Linked DNA regions of Desulfatitalea tepidiphila. The protein of the gene in region 1 binds, or shares a complex with, the protein of each later gene. Links are inferred from orthologs where the notes say so. Each region holds a gene or a part of one and is shown on either strand. Other genes may lie near its edges.

Region 1 (8,144 bases):
AGTACCTGGCAGAGTCCTGAGCACTGGTACGAGTGGCGGGATAGCCAGGAGAGAAGACAACTCGAATCTATTTTAGAGCTGTATCAAACCCGCCCTACCGATTACGAAGAGTTCCTGCTCGGCTTCCCGCTCAGCTCCGAATAGTACTACGGCTTTTCGACTGACAGGCAGTTGTCTTACCGGCTCACGGTGCTTTTCACCAATGGATTGGGGCACGTCGGAGATATGGCGCTCTTAGGTTGCGCTGCGTGCAGAAGCGCTGGAAATATCTCAAGGATTCGTGTATCAAGATTTGAAGATTCAACTGGTCACCGAACCCCACTCACCCCTAAGCTTTGAGGTCAACCCAATGAAACAATGGAAATGCACGGTCTGCGGCTACATTAACAAGGGCGACACGCCTCCCGAAACGTGCCCGGTTTGCGGTGCCGATCGGTCTCTTTTCATACTGCTCGAGGAAGCAGGAGATATTGCACCAGCCCCGGCGGAAGGGGACGCGAGCTCAGGGGTCAACGAAAACTCCAGGTGGCGTTGTTCTGTATGCGGCTACATTCATACCGGTAGCAGCCCTCCGGAAAAATGTCCGGTGTGTGGTGCGGACCGGAGTCAATTCGTCTTGTTACCTGAGGATCCGGCGGAATCAGAACAGGGCGAGCATTCATCGGCTGAGGAGAATATAACCGATGACGAAAGTCCAAAAGCCGGCGGTCGGGACCCGTCCAGTTTCATACCCGAACGATTTAGAGACATCAGCTTGAAGCTGACCGAATTGCACGGTCACCCGATCGCCGTCCACATCCCAAACGGCGTTCTACCCATCTCCGTGATGTTCGTTTTTCTCTCGCTTCTTTTTGGCTCAGAAGCCTTGGCGACAGCCGCAAAGGTGAACATTATCATGGTTGCCCTCACCATGCCCATCGTCATTGTCACCGGAATGATCGACTGGATCAACACTTTCAAAGGTCGCATGACAGAGGTCTTCCGGATCAAAATGATTTGTGCCGGAGTTGTCACATTTTTATCCATCATCCTTGCCATCTGGTGGTTGGTGGATCCAGACCTTTATGCCCAAGGTCTGTTCAACAATTTTTTCTTTTTCCTGCTTCACCTGGTTGACCTGGCTGCCGGCGCCATTGCAGGCTGGTATGGCGGAAAACTGGTTTTTCGCACAAAGTAAGTTCAAATAGAGTCAAAAGGTTCCCACTGAAGTGATTTTCCCTCGCAAAGCCTTTATTTGTAAGGCTTTGCGAGGCCATCTCACCAGGGCTCAAATTTTAAACGATCAGCGTCAGCCGCATACCGCGGGGCCCATTTTCAGGATCGCCACGTAAACAGCCTATCGACCCCACTGGCGCCTTTGAATCGCAGCAGCGCCCCACCCGCGGTTTTCAGCACCCCATACCACCTCGAAACCCACGGGCAACTGACTGAACAGCCGAGATTTTTCTTCCGGCCGGAAACCGGTGATGATCCAATACCCTTCCGGACCGGTATGGCGCACCATATCGGGCATCAGGCGCACCAGGGTTGGGGGTCGCAAATTGGCCATAATGAGTTTGAAAGAGGATGGACGAATCGCAGCCAGCTCACCGGCAACGACATGAACTCGCATAGACAGCCCATTGCTATGGACATTTCTCATGGCCTCACAGCAGGCCAATTGATCGAGATCAATGGCGACGGCGTGGCCTAACCCCAGCCGCACTGCGACCATTGCCAATATGCCGGTTCCGGTTCCGATATCCAGAACAGCCGGTATTGCCGAAGGGCTAGTGTTTTGGCAAATATCGACAACCCAATCCATGGCTTCGATCGCCAACTGGGTCGTGGGATGGTCCCCTTGTCCAAAAGCGGCACCATCCGTCACCGTAACCTCATTCGCAGCCATCCTTGATGGGTGTTGAGAAGATACGGTTTCAAGAGACAATCCCGGCGATGCGGGCCCCCGGCAACGCGTGCCGAGTTCTATGTAGGAGGATGAAAAATGGCTTGAATAGGTCAAAAGACCCTTTTGGACCAGTTCACGGAGAATGGCTCTAAAAATCGGTCGGCTCACATCAGGAAAATAGGCGGCAAGCGCCTGCGCCAGACCAGAGGGGGTGATACGCAGGTATTTCTGGCTCAACAGATGGTGAATATGGTGTCCTACGCGCTGAAAGGTAACGGTATCAATTTCCATTTCCAAGCTTTATTTTTAGACAGGATTACTTTTCGATCCCTTTGAGTTGCTCCCTATACCAGGACGCAAATTCAAACATCCCGATAAAGCGATCATCGGCATTGATGATTCCCAGCGCCATTTCCAGGACCCCGCGGCTGTAAGCGTTGGTGCGCCGTTCAGGAGCTCTTGTTTGGAGGAAATCCCCCACCAGCTGTTGCGTGGTGCGCTGGGTAGGATCGCGGCGAATATCGATGGGATCCTTGGGAACCTCGAACGGGTCCCATCGATCGTAGCCGATCCGGTCAATTCTCCGGCGGGCGCGCGGTGACATGGCATCGAAAATTGCCTTTTTCCTTTGAGCGGCATCATCCTGCGTCATGCTCGTGCCCCCTATTTTTCCTCTGTTGATCTATCTTTCAATTTTACGCCAAGATAATCCTCGGTGTAATCGGTCAAAAGCGCCATGGACAAGGGCACCAACATATCCGCCAATTTAGAATAGCGACTCTCAACCCCCTGCGCCAAGGCCGTCGAGATCTCATAAAGGCGCTGATAAATGGCGTCCAGCTTCACGGTCGGGTAGGCAACCCCCTCTTTAAAACCGCTGATACCACAGGAATGTGCGCGGCCTCCAATCTCGGTGGGAATCCCATACAGTCGACAGGTTATCGGCCGAACCTCATAAATGGCACACAGATTATTCTCATCCAAAGCCGGGCATCGAACACGCTTCAAAGCCATGTCCTCCAGAATTTCATCTTCCGGCTTTCCTTTTTCCAAGGCCTGGACTGCCACCTTCTTGATACGACAAATATCCCGATCCGCCCTGTTGGCACGCTCGATCAATTGTTCGCGCCGGTCCCCTGTAAACATTCGATCGAAATTTTCTTTGATATACACCGCCTCGATCAAGGTTAAATCAAACAAAGCGTTGCAACAATCGGAACAGGCTTCCTTACACAAGACACAATCGCCATATTCCTGTTGGACCCGGCGAAACGCATCATCCACTTTTTCGACCAATAGGCGATATTCTTTAAAAAATGGCTCGAAATCCATCTGGTATCTCCTGACTGTTTCACGTGAAACAATTGTGTGCCGGCACTATTTGCCGATACAGAATTTATTAAAAATTGAATCCAACACCCTTTCATCCGAACGATCCCCGGTTATCCTTCCGAGCGCCAAAAGGGCTTCCTCCAGCTCCAAACAGACCAACTCCTCTCCATCATGGCGCTTCAGTATGTCGGTCGCCCGACTGGTGGCGCCCAGCGCCACCTCCAGAAGCCCCTGGTGTCGGACACTGGTGACGATATTCTCTTGTACCTGAAATTCCCCGGATTGCAAACACCTGTGAGAGATAACCGCCTTAAGTTGCGATAACCCGATTCCATTTTGGGCGGATATTATGACATGATCGATCTGCGCCATTTCCTTTGGACACGGCGGAATCGCATTCTCCTCTGCCAGGTCAATTTTATTTACAACTAAAACGGTCTTTGCCAGATCAAGGATCTGGAGGATCGACAAGTCCTCTGGAGCCCATGGAAGTTGGGCGTCGATAACAAACAGAATGAGGTCCGCCTCATCCAGGCGTTCTCGGGTCTTGCGCATGCCAATGATCTCGATCGGATCATCGCTCTCTCTCAATCCTGCCGTATCTGCGATGTGAATGGCATGATTGTCGATAAACAGCGTCTCTTCGACGGTGTCGCGGGTAGTCCCCGGTATAGGGGTGACAATAGCCTTGTCTTTCCCTACCAACACATTCATCAGGCTCGATTTCCCGACGTTAGGGCGCCCGACGATCACCAAACGAACGCCCTCTTTGATTAGCCGCCCCCTATGAACAGTCTCCAGCAAATGCTTTATGGGCGCAATGATCCCATTTTCTAAAGAATCGATCCAACCGGTCCTCTGCTTGGACAGGTCTATGTCCACCTCTTCTGGAAATTCAATGCCCGCCTCGAGATCTGTTAAGACTTCGACAATGAGCGAACACAGATCATCGATTTGACGTCTGAGCCCACCCTCCAATTGTCGGGCAGCGATCGCCAACGCGCCATCGCTTCTGGCATTGATGATATCGGCAACCGCTTCCGCCTGACTGAGATCGATTCGTCCGTTGAGATAAGCTCGTCGGGTAAACTCACCTGGTTCCGCGAGCCTGGCTCCCGAAAATAGCACCAGGTCGAGTATTTTGGTTAGGGTCAGCGTGCCGCCATGGGAATGTATCTCGACCACGTCTTCGCGCGTGTAGGTTTTTGGCGCCTTCATGGCTGCCAGCAAGACTTCATCGATGACGCGGCTCGACGCCGGCTCCCGTATAAATCCATGAACTAAACGGTGGGATGGAATTGCGGTTTCCTCGTTCTCTGCCGTCAAACCGCTGTCTATACTTCTTACGAAAAGCTTCCGCGCGATGGCATAGGACTCCGGGCCGGATAGCCGAACAATACCGATACCTCCGGCGCCCTCCGCGGTAGCGATAGCTGCAATGGTGTCATTACGGAACTCGGATTCCCTTGCAAACGTCGTCATCAAATTCGGCCTGACTTCTTTGCTCTCGCCCTCCGTTTCTACGTGATCGAGGGACGATACCCGCTCAATTGGACCTCTGATGCCGCTTGCGTTTTGGAAAAATGATCAGCTTTCTATAGTTTCCGTCGCCGACACTTTGGGTTCGAACGGCTTGATTGTCTTTCAGATGCAGATGAACGATCCGTCTATCGTAGGCGTTCATTTGGCCGATGGTCACGGGCTTGTTAATTTTCTGGGCCTTCTCGGCCATTTTGGTAGCCATTCGTTTCAGGTTGGATTGACGCGTGTCGAGATATCCCTCGACATCGACCAATACTCTCAAACGGTTATCATTATTTTTGTTAACGATTTTTTCGATCAAATATTGTATCGCCTCGAGGGTCTGGCCTCGCTTTCCGATCAAAAGACCACTATTACCGCCCTCGATTTTAAAAATGATCCTGTGATTCTTGTGCTCGGCGGTGATCGTGGCCCCCTCTGATATGGCATCGACGATGCGCTGAAGCGCCTGTTTACCACAATCCAAGTCTACTGATGAAACGACCTGCGCTTCTTCTGTCTTTTCTTCGATGCCAAACGCGCTCTTGACCAGATCCTTGGCTTTTTGTTTTGCCTCTCGATGGAGGGAACCCTTAAAATGGCTTGTTTTTACACGTATTTTGGCCTTTTTGACCCCTACTAATCCAAAGATTCCCGTAGATCCGTAGGAGATGACATCGTAACTCAATTGATCCAAGGGCAGATCCAGTTCCTTAGAGGCTTTTTCCAAAGCCTTGTCTACACTCTTGCCTTCATATTCTATAAAATCTGTCATGCCTAAACCTCCAGACATTAGGCTACTTTTTTCATTGTGTAATATTGCTGCGATATGGACACGAGGTTGCTGATGAGCCAATAGAGCACAAGCCCCGACGGAAAATTGATAAATATGAAGGTAAATACAATCGGCATCAGCATCATCATTTTGGCTTGCATCGGATCGCCTGGTGCAGGGGACATTTTCTGCTGCAGCAACATGGTTGCCCCCATAATGAGCGTCAGGACCGGGATCCCATAGGGGGCCTCCATAAACGGAATTTTAAATGAAAAACTGAAAAGACGGTCAGGCGCCGACAGGTCGTTGATCCATCCGAAAAACGGTGCATGCCGTAGTTCAACGGACTGGTAAAGCATTCGATAGAGGGCAAAAAATACGGGAAGTTGTATCAACATAGGAAGACAACCGCCCACGGGGTTGACTTTATAAGTCCGGTAAAGCGCCATGGTTTCCTGATTAATCCTAGCCTTGTCGTTTTTATATTTTTCCCGGATTTCCTGCATCAAGGGTTGCAACTTGCGCATGTCGTTCATCGATTTATAGCTTTTGTTCGCCAATGGCCAGAAAAGCAACCGGGTGATGATCGTCAAGATGATAATGGCGATACCGTAGTTTGGAATATAACGGTAGATAAAGTTCATGAACCACAAACACGGCTTGGCGATGATGTCTACCCAACCGAAGTCGATCGCTCGATCCAGATCGTTACCGACGGACTTCAATAGCGAGAGGCTCTTGGGACCCATGAACAAGCTAAAACGCCATTCGTGACCCTCACCGGCGGGAAGGGTCTGGGTTTTTGTAACCATCTGGTTTTCCACTATATTATCATTAACATCCAGAAGCATTCGACCGTCGATGCTCTCTTTGCTCATCACACTGCTGATAAAATAGAGCCGTTCGGTGGCGATCCAACGAAGGCTCCCGCTCACCTCACTGCTTTCTTCAATATCCTTAATTTTCACCTGAGTAAGGCTATTGTTGATCAACCCGCTCGGCCCTACAAAACCATAAGCGCCACTACCTTTGTCGACCACATCATGCAGGGCGATCTGAAGGCCAGTGTTCACCGGCAAACCACTGCCATTGTGAACGGTGACATCCAGACCGATGACGTAGCTTTCCGGAACAAAACGATAGCTCTTATCAATTGAAATCCCATTACCTAGATCGTAGCGGAAAAGTACCGCCTGGGGCGCTTTATCGATCACCACCTGGTCATGAGTGATCTGCGCCTTGTAAATCCCCCTCCTCAGCAGATCAGGGTCATACGCACTTAGTGAGGACAGTACCGTACCCGAGGCAATCTCACGGGCCACCAACTCTTTGTTCGCAGAGTCGGCGGCCACGGTTTCTTTATACTCTTTGAGTACCATGCTCACCACCGCCCCGCCTTTTTCCGACAGTTTCATTCTAAAAAGAGGCGTGTCGACCACGATCGTCCTGGCTGCAACCGACTGATCCTTCGGCTCTGCGGCGGGTGGTAATGCGGGCGGTGCGGTAGTCTGCACGTCCGCTCCTATACCTTGACTTGGTCCAGCCTGAGAAGGTGCGGCCGACTCGGACTCCTGCGCTTCCTCACTTACAGGCACTTGTTGAGTGGGTTTTGGACCGAAGGTAATGCTCCATAGAAAAAAAACGAGGAACGAGAGCCCGATGGCCATTAAAAGACGCTTTTGTTCCATAAAAACTCCTTCAAGTTGATCGGAATAGAATGCAGGACGGCACCTTCGGCCACATCGGCACACAGGCTGTTATTCGCTGGATAAATCGGGTTGGAACGGCAAGGCAAGAGGTCATAATGGCTCGATACACCCTATGGAACCGGGTCATAACCACCGGCACACCACGGGTTACATCGCAACACTCGCTTGAGGGCCATGAGGCTGCCTTTGGCCACACCGTATCTATCAATGGCCGTCATGGCATATTGCGAACATGTCGGTTCGAAGCGACACGACCTCCCCAGAATGGGCGAGAGCACGAGTTGGTACACCCTAATCAACAACTTGGCGGCCGTCACCCCAGGTCGGTGAATCCTCATGGAAATTTGCAATCTTTTTAAAAATTCCTTCGAGAGCTGAAAACAGTAGCTTATTGGTGCCGCCTGCCGCCTCTTTTTTGCCTATTACATGAATATCCCAATGGTTTTTGAGTAGATGGCGGTTTTGACGAAAAAACTCTCTAGTGAGGCGCTTTATTCGATTCCTGGTCGCGGCGTTGCCGACTTTTCGGCTGACGGTAATACCGATTCGACATCTCTCTTTTTCATTGACGAGAAAATAGGCGATGAAATGCCGATTTCCGGTCTTTTTGCCCGCATTTCCGACACGAAGAAATTCCGATCGCTCGAGCAACCTGTCAGCTTTGCTGAATGTATGCCTTGCTACCGTAATAGTCTTTTCCTATACCATTACACCCGATTGAACAATCCGGTCGCTGTGGGTCCAAGAGAAGTGGGGCGTCTGGCCTGCTACAGCGCCAAACGTTTGCGACCCTTCGCACGGCGACGGTTGATCACGGCGCGCCCGCCTTTAGTGGACATTCTCTTTCTAAATCCGTTCGCCCGTACTCTTTTGATTTTGCTGGGTTGATACGTTCTCTTCATGATTAATTTCCCTCGTT
Region 2 (5,595 bases), on another replicon or contig:
GTCGGCCATGGTCTGACGGGCTTCTTCTTCCATACGCAGGCTGATCAGGTAGTTTTTCAAGAAACGACCGGGCAAAAATTCGAGCGAGAGAAAATAGACCCGCTTGGCCAGCGTGTCGTAAAGCGCTCGCTGGGTTTCGATCCAGCGTTCGATCAAACGATCGCGCACGCTGTAGGCCAATCCCATGAACGCGGCATATTGACTGGGTTTTGACGGGTCGTTGCCCAACGTGAAACAGATGTGGTGCATGACGCTTGTTCTGAGGGTGTCAAAGGAGCGTACTTCGGAGGGTGCAAGGGTTTGAACGACTGCGTTGGGGGCACTCATAACATTCCTTCCTGTCAATTGCGTGACGTAAGCAGGGTTCCGTTTGCGGTCCGGTCAGGGGAAAATGGTGGCGATGCGATCGGCGGAAGCAGCTGAAAAACGAGTCCTAGCGTATACAAAGATCCATTTGGGATCAACCCCATTTATGGGTTCCCATCGATTCTACCGGAATGCTATTCATTAAACCCGGCGAGGATAGAATAGGTGGCCGATGCCACACGCCAAGCGGTCAAGTGCCGGTAACATGCACGGCGGGCGGCCCAGAAACTCGCTGCGCTCAAACAGTCTGGGCCGCTTGTCCGCCGTTTGCATTCAACCGGCACTATCGACCGCTGGCGCATGTGGCCCTGGCCTCCTGCTCCATCCACGCCTGCCCTCTCCGTTGCCATGCAAATTTTTTCTCAAAAAACTTTTGGAGAGCGTCCCTTCAGGGTGAATCGCGTTTAGTTAGAACTGCTGATGGGTTCCTGCAAGCGCGCGGGGTTCTTTGGCAAGCATGGGTGTTTGCACAACATATTGTGCTATCAAAACTTGACACGATACAACATTTTGCATAAGGCTGGGATGCAGTCAATCTTATGCCGATGACTTTCGCCTATTTCAACAAGTGTGCGTCCACAAATAGGCAAATTGGGTCGAGATCAAGGCGCGCGGAAAATTTAACCACAGGCATATGGTCGATATTCCTAGGATTAAATTTTCCGTGCAACGCCGATATCGGGCCAATTGGCCATTTGTGGATGTGCACTTAGCAAAGGAGATCGCCTTGCCTGTCAAACTGGTGCAACACCCACTGATTCGACACAAGTTGGGATTGATGCGGGTCAACGATGTGACGACCAAGGATTTTCGTGACCTGGCGTCTGAAGTCGCCACGCTGCTGACCTACGAAGCCACCAAGGATCTGCCCACCGAGCCCACGACGATCCAGGGATGGGCCGGCCCGATTCAAGTCGAGAGGATCAAGGGAAAGAAGATTACGGTCGTTCCCATCTTAAGGGCCGGGCTCGGGATGATGAACGGCGTGTTGAACATGATCCCTTCCGCCAGGGTGAGCGTCATCGGCCTTTACCGCAACGAGAAGACCCTGGAGCCGGTGAAGTACTATGTGAAGATGACCAGCAACATGGAGGAGCGCATCGCCCTGATTCTGGACCCCATGTTGGCCACGGGCGGAACGCTGATCGCCACCATCGACCAGATCAAGGCCGCGGGCTGCCGGATGATCAGGGGGATTTTCCTTGTGGCGGCGCCCGAGGGCCTGCGAAATTTGGAAAAGCGCCATCCGGATGTGGAGATTTTCGTGGCTGCCATCGACGAGCACCTCAACGACATCGGATACATTCTGCCCGGACTGGGCGATGCCGGCGACAAGATTTTCGGCACCAAGTAGGGTCACACATAAACTTCCGGTGCGGCCGGATCAGGAGATGGCATGTCGCGAAACCCAAATACTTCCACTGCGTATGACTTCAGAATGCGAGACAGCCTGGTCGGCGCCCAGATGCTTTTCGTGGCGTTCGGTGCGCTGGTGCTGGTACCCCTGCTCACCGGGTTGGACCCCAACGTGGCCCTATTTACGGCCGGCGGCGGCACCTTGTTGTTCCAGTCGCTGACCAAGCGCATGGTGCCTATTTTTCTGGCCTCCTCCTTTGCGTTCATTGCCCCCATCATCTACGGGGTAAAAACCTGGGGTATTCCGGGAACCCTGTGCGGACTGGCGGCCGCCGGTCTGCTTTACGTGCTGCTCAGCATCGGTATCAAATTGTTCGGCAGCGGCTTTTTGCAGCGCCTCCTGCCACCGGTGGTCGTCGGTCCGGTCATCATGGTGATTGGATTGATCCTGGCGCCGGTGGCGGTTTTCATGGCACTCGGCAAGACCGGAGACGGGGCCGTCATTCTCGTTCCCCAGGCAAAGGCACTGATCGTCTCCATGGTGACCTTGCTAACCACCATTCTGGTCAGCCTGCTCGCCAGGGGCATGTTCCGCTTGATACCGATTCTCATCGGGATCGGGGTGGGTTATGGTGTCTCCATTCCCATGGGGATGGTGGACTTTGCGCCCATTTTCGAGGCGGCCTGGTTTGCCGTGCCGGCCTTTGTGCTGCCCGAATGGAATCTGCAAGCCGTGCTGTTCATCGTGCCCGTGGCCATAGCGCCAGCCATCGAGCACTTCGGCGATATCCTGGCCATCGGCCATGTCACCGGAAAAGACTACCTCAAGGAGCCGGGAATCCACCGGACCATGATGGGAGACGGCCTGGCCACCTCCCTGGCCTCTTTTCTCGGGGGCCCCCCCAACACCACCTATTCTGAAGTCACCGGCGCGGTGACCCTGACCCGCATGTACAACCCGGCCATCATGACCTGGGCCGCACTCTTTGCCATCGTGCTGGCCTTCATTGGTAAAATCGGCGCCATTCTGCAAACGATTCCCGTGCCGGTCATGGGGGGTATCATGCTCCTCCTGTTCGGCGCCATCACCGTGGTCGGGCTCAACTCCCTGGTCAAGGCCGGCGACGACCTGACCGAACCCCGCAACCTGTCGATCATCGCTCTGATCCTGGTCTTCGGCATGGGCGGCATGGCCTTCGATGTCGGAGAGTTCAGTCTCAAGGGGATCGGCCTGGCCGGCATCGTCGGGGTGGTGTTGAACCTGGTCTTGCCAAAGGGGGTCGGCGCCAAAGAATAGATTGCGGATTCAGTGGGTTAACGGGAATGGCGCGTACGCCATCGGCCGCCTCGACTTTCCGCCGAAATCGTTATATAAGCCTGCCATTGATGTGAAACGCAGGTGTACTATCCAACATGGCGACCTATCCAAAGGATTATGATCTGATCGTGGTCGGCGCAGGTCATGCCGGCTGCGAGGCAGCCCTGGCCGCGGCCCGCATGGGATGCAGCGTGCTGCTCCTGGCCATCGACCTGGACAAGATTGCGGCCATGCCTTGCAGCCCCAGTATCGGTGGCATGGCCAAGGGCCAGCTGGTCAGGGAGATCGATGCCCTGGGCGGCGAGATGGCCAAGATTACAGACCAATCGGCCATTCAGTACAAGCTGTTGAATACCAAAAAAGGTCCGGCCGTGCAGTCGTCCCGCACCCAGAACGACAAGCAGCGGTACCATGTGGCCATGAAAGCCGTCCTGGAGCGCCAACCCCGCCTGAACCTCAAGCAAGCCCTGGTCGAGCGGCTGGTCATGGAAAACGGGCGCGTGGTGGGCGTCGAGGATCACACCGGCTACGGCTTTCAGGCCGATGCCGTGGTTCTGGCCACCGGCACCTTTCTCAGCGGCCTGGTGCATATCGGCTTTACCGCGGTCAAGGCCGGGCGCGCGGGCGAGTTTGCGGCCTATGGTCTGGCGCAAAGTCTGGCCGCCGTCGGCCTGCGCCTCGGCCGCATGAAGACCGGCACGCCGCCGCGGCTGCACCGCGACAGCATCGACTTTTCCAGATTCGACGCCCAGGAACTGGAGGGGGAGCCGCGACCCTTTTCTTTATTCAGCCAGGGCATCCATCTACCCCAAGTGCCCAGCTATATCGGGCGCACCAACCCCCGGGTCCATCAAATCGTGCGCGACCACCTGCACTTGTCGGCCCTTTACGGCGGGGTGATCAAGGGCACGCCGGCCCGTTACTGCCCCTCGTTCGAGGACAAGGTGGTGCGTTTCAGCGACAAGGAGAGCCACCAGGTCATTCTCGAACCCGAAGGACTCGACACCCAGGAGATTTACGCCAGCGGCCTGGGCAACAGCCTGCCCCTCGACATCCAATTGCGCGTCGTGCGATCGGTGGAGGGGTTGGAAGCGGCCGAGATCATGCGGCCCGCCTATGCCATCGAGTATGATTACGTCGATCCCATTCAGCTCAAGCCGACCCTGGAGACCAAGCCGGTGGCCGGGCTTTATCTTGCCGGCCAGATCAATGGCACCAGCGGGTACGAAGAAGCTGCGGCGCAGGGATTATGGGCCGGCATCAATGCCGCCTGTCGCATCCAGGGCAGGCCCCCCTTTCTCCTGGACCGGTCCAAGGCCTATGTGGGTGTGATGATTGACGACCTGGTCACACGCGGCACCCGGGAACCTTACCGTATGTTCACGTCACGTGCCGAATACCGACTGATGCTGCGTGAGGACAATGCCGACCTGCGGTTGATGGCCATCGGGCACGAACTGGGCCTGATCGCCGATGATGCGGCCCAGGCGGCCGTGGAACGAAAAAGGGAGATCGACGCGGAGATGGGGCGGTTGCGCACGACGGTGGTCAAGCCTTTGCCCCAAGTGAATCAGTATCTCGACGCCAGAGGCTCCAACGCCATCACCAGCGGCATCCATCTCGATCAACTGCTCAAGCGTGCCGAAGTGAATTACGATATCGTGCGGCAGCTGGCACCGCCGCCGAAACCCCTTGACGAGCGGGTGGCCCGCCAGGTTGAAATCGAAATCAAATATGAGGGCTATATCCGGCGGCAGCTGAGCGAGATCGAACGTTTCAAGCACCTCGAACAGATCCGGCTGCCCGACGATTTCGATTATGATCGAGTCCACGGGTTGTCCAACGAACTCAAAGAGAAGCTCTCCACGATCCGCCCCATATCATTGGGCCAGGCCTCCCGCATATCGGGCATCACGCCGGCCGCCATATCTGTGCTGATGGTGGCCCTGCGTGCCGGCGAAAAGAGTTGACCGATGAGCGACGGGTTGCGGCTGGAAGCGCTGGGTTGCCGATCGTTGAATCATCTGGATTTGACTCTTTCATCCGGTCAAGCCGCAGGCATTACAGGGCCATCGGGTACCGGTAAGTCGCTGCTGCTCAGGGCCATGGCCGATCTGGACCCCCATGGGGGGCGGATGTGGCTCGATGATGTCGCGGCCGATCAGATCCCGGCGCCCCAATGGCGATTCAAGGTCGCCCTGCTGCCGGCCGAGGCGGCCTGGTGGTACGATACGGTGGGCGAACATTTCGAACACTGGCCGCCATATGGTTTGGAACAGCTGGGATTCGACAGTGGCGTCATGACCTGGCAGGTGTCCCATCTGTCCAGCGGCGAGCGCCAGCGCCTGGCCTTGCTGCGGGTTCTGGTGAACCAGCCCCGCGTGCTCCTCCTCGACGAGCCGACCGCCAATCTGGACAAAACCAACACCGAACGGGCGGAAACGTTGATCGACGAATACCGGCGGCAGCACCGACCGGTGATCGTCTGGGTGAGCCATGACCTGGAGCAGTTGCGCCGCTGGTGCGACCCCATCTATACCCTGGGCAACGGCAGG

What was found. Proteins that work in one complex are often made in the same cells at the same time.
Region 2: the proteins of mnmE (region 1) and mnmG are in contact, whole or in part, in a solved structure (PDB 9HIP), measured with the Escherichia coli proteins. The link is inferred for Desulfatitalea tepidiphila from one-to-one orthologs.

Annotation. Positions count from the first base shown.
Region 1 is NZ_BCAG01000006.1:780,257-788,400, forward strand. The notes cover bases 2,485-5,470. They hold mnmE (tRNA uridine-5-carboxymethylaminomethyl(34) synthesis GTPase MnmE), read right to left. Parts: upstream 4,703-5,470; coding sequence 3,266-4,702; downstream 2,485-3,265. Other genes in these bases: DFT_RS23510 (hypothetical protein), read right to left, coding at 2,485-2,540; DFT_RS23515 (YkgJ family cysteine cluster protein), read right to left, coding at 2,552-3,220; jag (RNA-binding cell elongation regulator Jag/EloR), read right to left, coding at 4,767-5,470. Outside these bases: DFT_RS23495 (antibiotic biosynthesis monooxygenase family protein), read left to right, coding at 1-144; DFT_RS26890 (rubredoxin-like domain-containing protein), read left to right, coding at 293-1,177; DFT_RS25325 (50S ribosomal protein L11 methyltransferase), read right to left, coding at 1,337-2,179; more of DFT_RS23510, read right to left, coding at 2,205-2,484; more of jag, read right to left, coding at 5,471-5,516; membrane protein insertase YidC, read right to left, coding at 5,534-7,204; membrane protein insertion efficiency factor YidD, read right to left, coding at 7,336-7,563; rnpA (ribonuclease P protein component), read right to left, coding at 7,517-7,876; rpmH (50S ribosomal protein L34), read right to left, coding at 7,993-8,127. UniProt on the Escherichia coli protein: Exhibits a very high intrinsic GTPase hydrolysis rate. Involved in the addition of a carboxymethylaminomethyl (cmnm) group at the wobble position (U34) of certain tRNAs, forming tRNA-cmnm(5)s(2)U34.
Region 2 is NZ_BCAG01000003.1:2,711,919-2,717,513, reverse strand. Bases 2,579-5,572 are described here. They hold mnmG (tRNA uridine-5-carboxymethylaminomethyl(34) synthesis enzyme MnmG), read left to right. Parts: upstream 2,579-3,135; coding sequence 3,136-5,010; downstream 5,011-5,572. Other genes in these bases: DFT_RS16610 (ABC transporter ATP-binding protein), read left to right, coding at 5,014-5,572; DFT_RS16620 (uracil-xanthine permease family protein), read left to right, coding at 2,579-3,019. In the rest of the region: DFT_RS16630 (glycogen/starch/alpha-glucan phosphorylase), read right to left, coding at 1-327; upp (uracil phosphoribosyltransferase), read left to right, coding at 1,094-1,720; more of DFT_RS16620, read left to right, coding at 1,763-2,578; more of DFT_RS16610, read left to right, coding at 5,573-5,595. UniProt on the Escherichia coli protein: NAD-binding protein involved in the addition of a carboxymethylaminomethyl (cmnm) group at the wobble position (U34) of certain tRNAs, forming tRNA-cmnm(5)s(2)U34.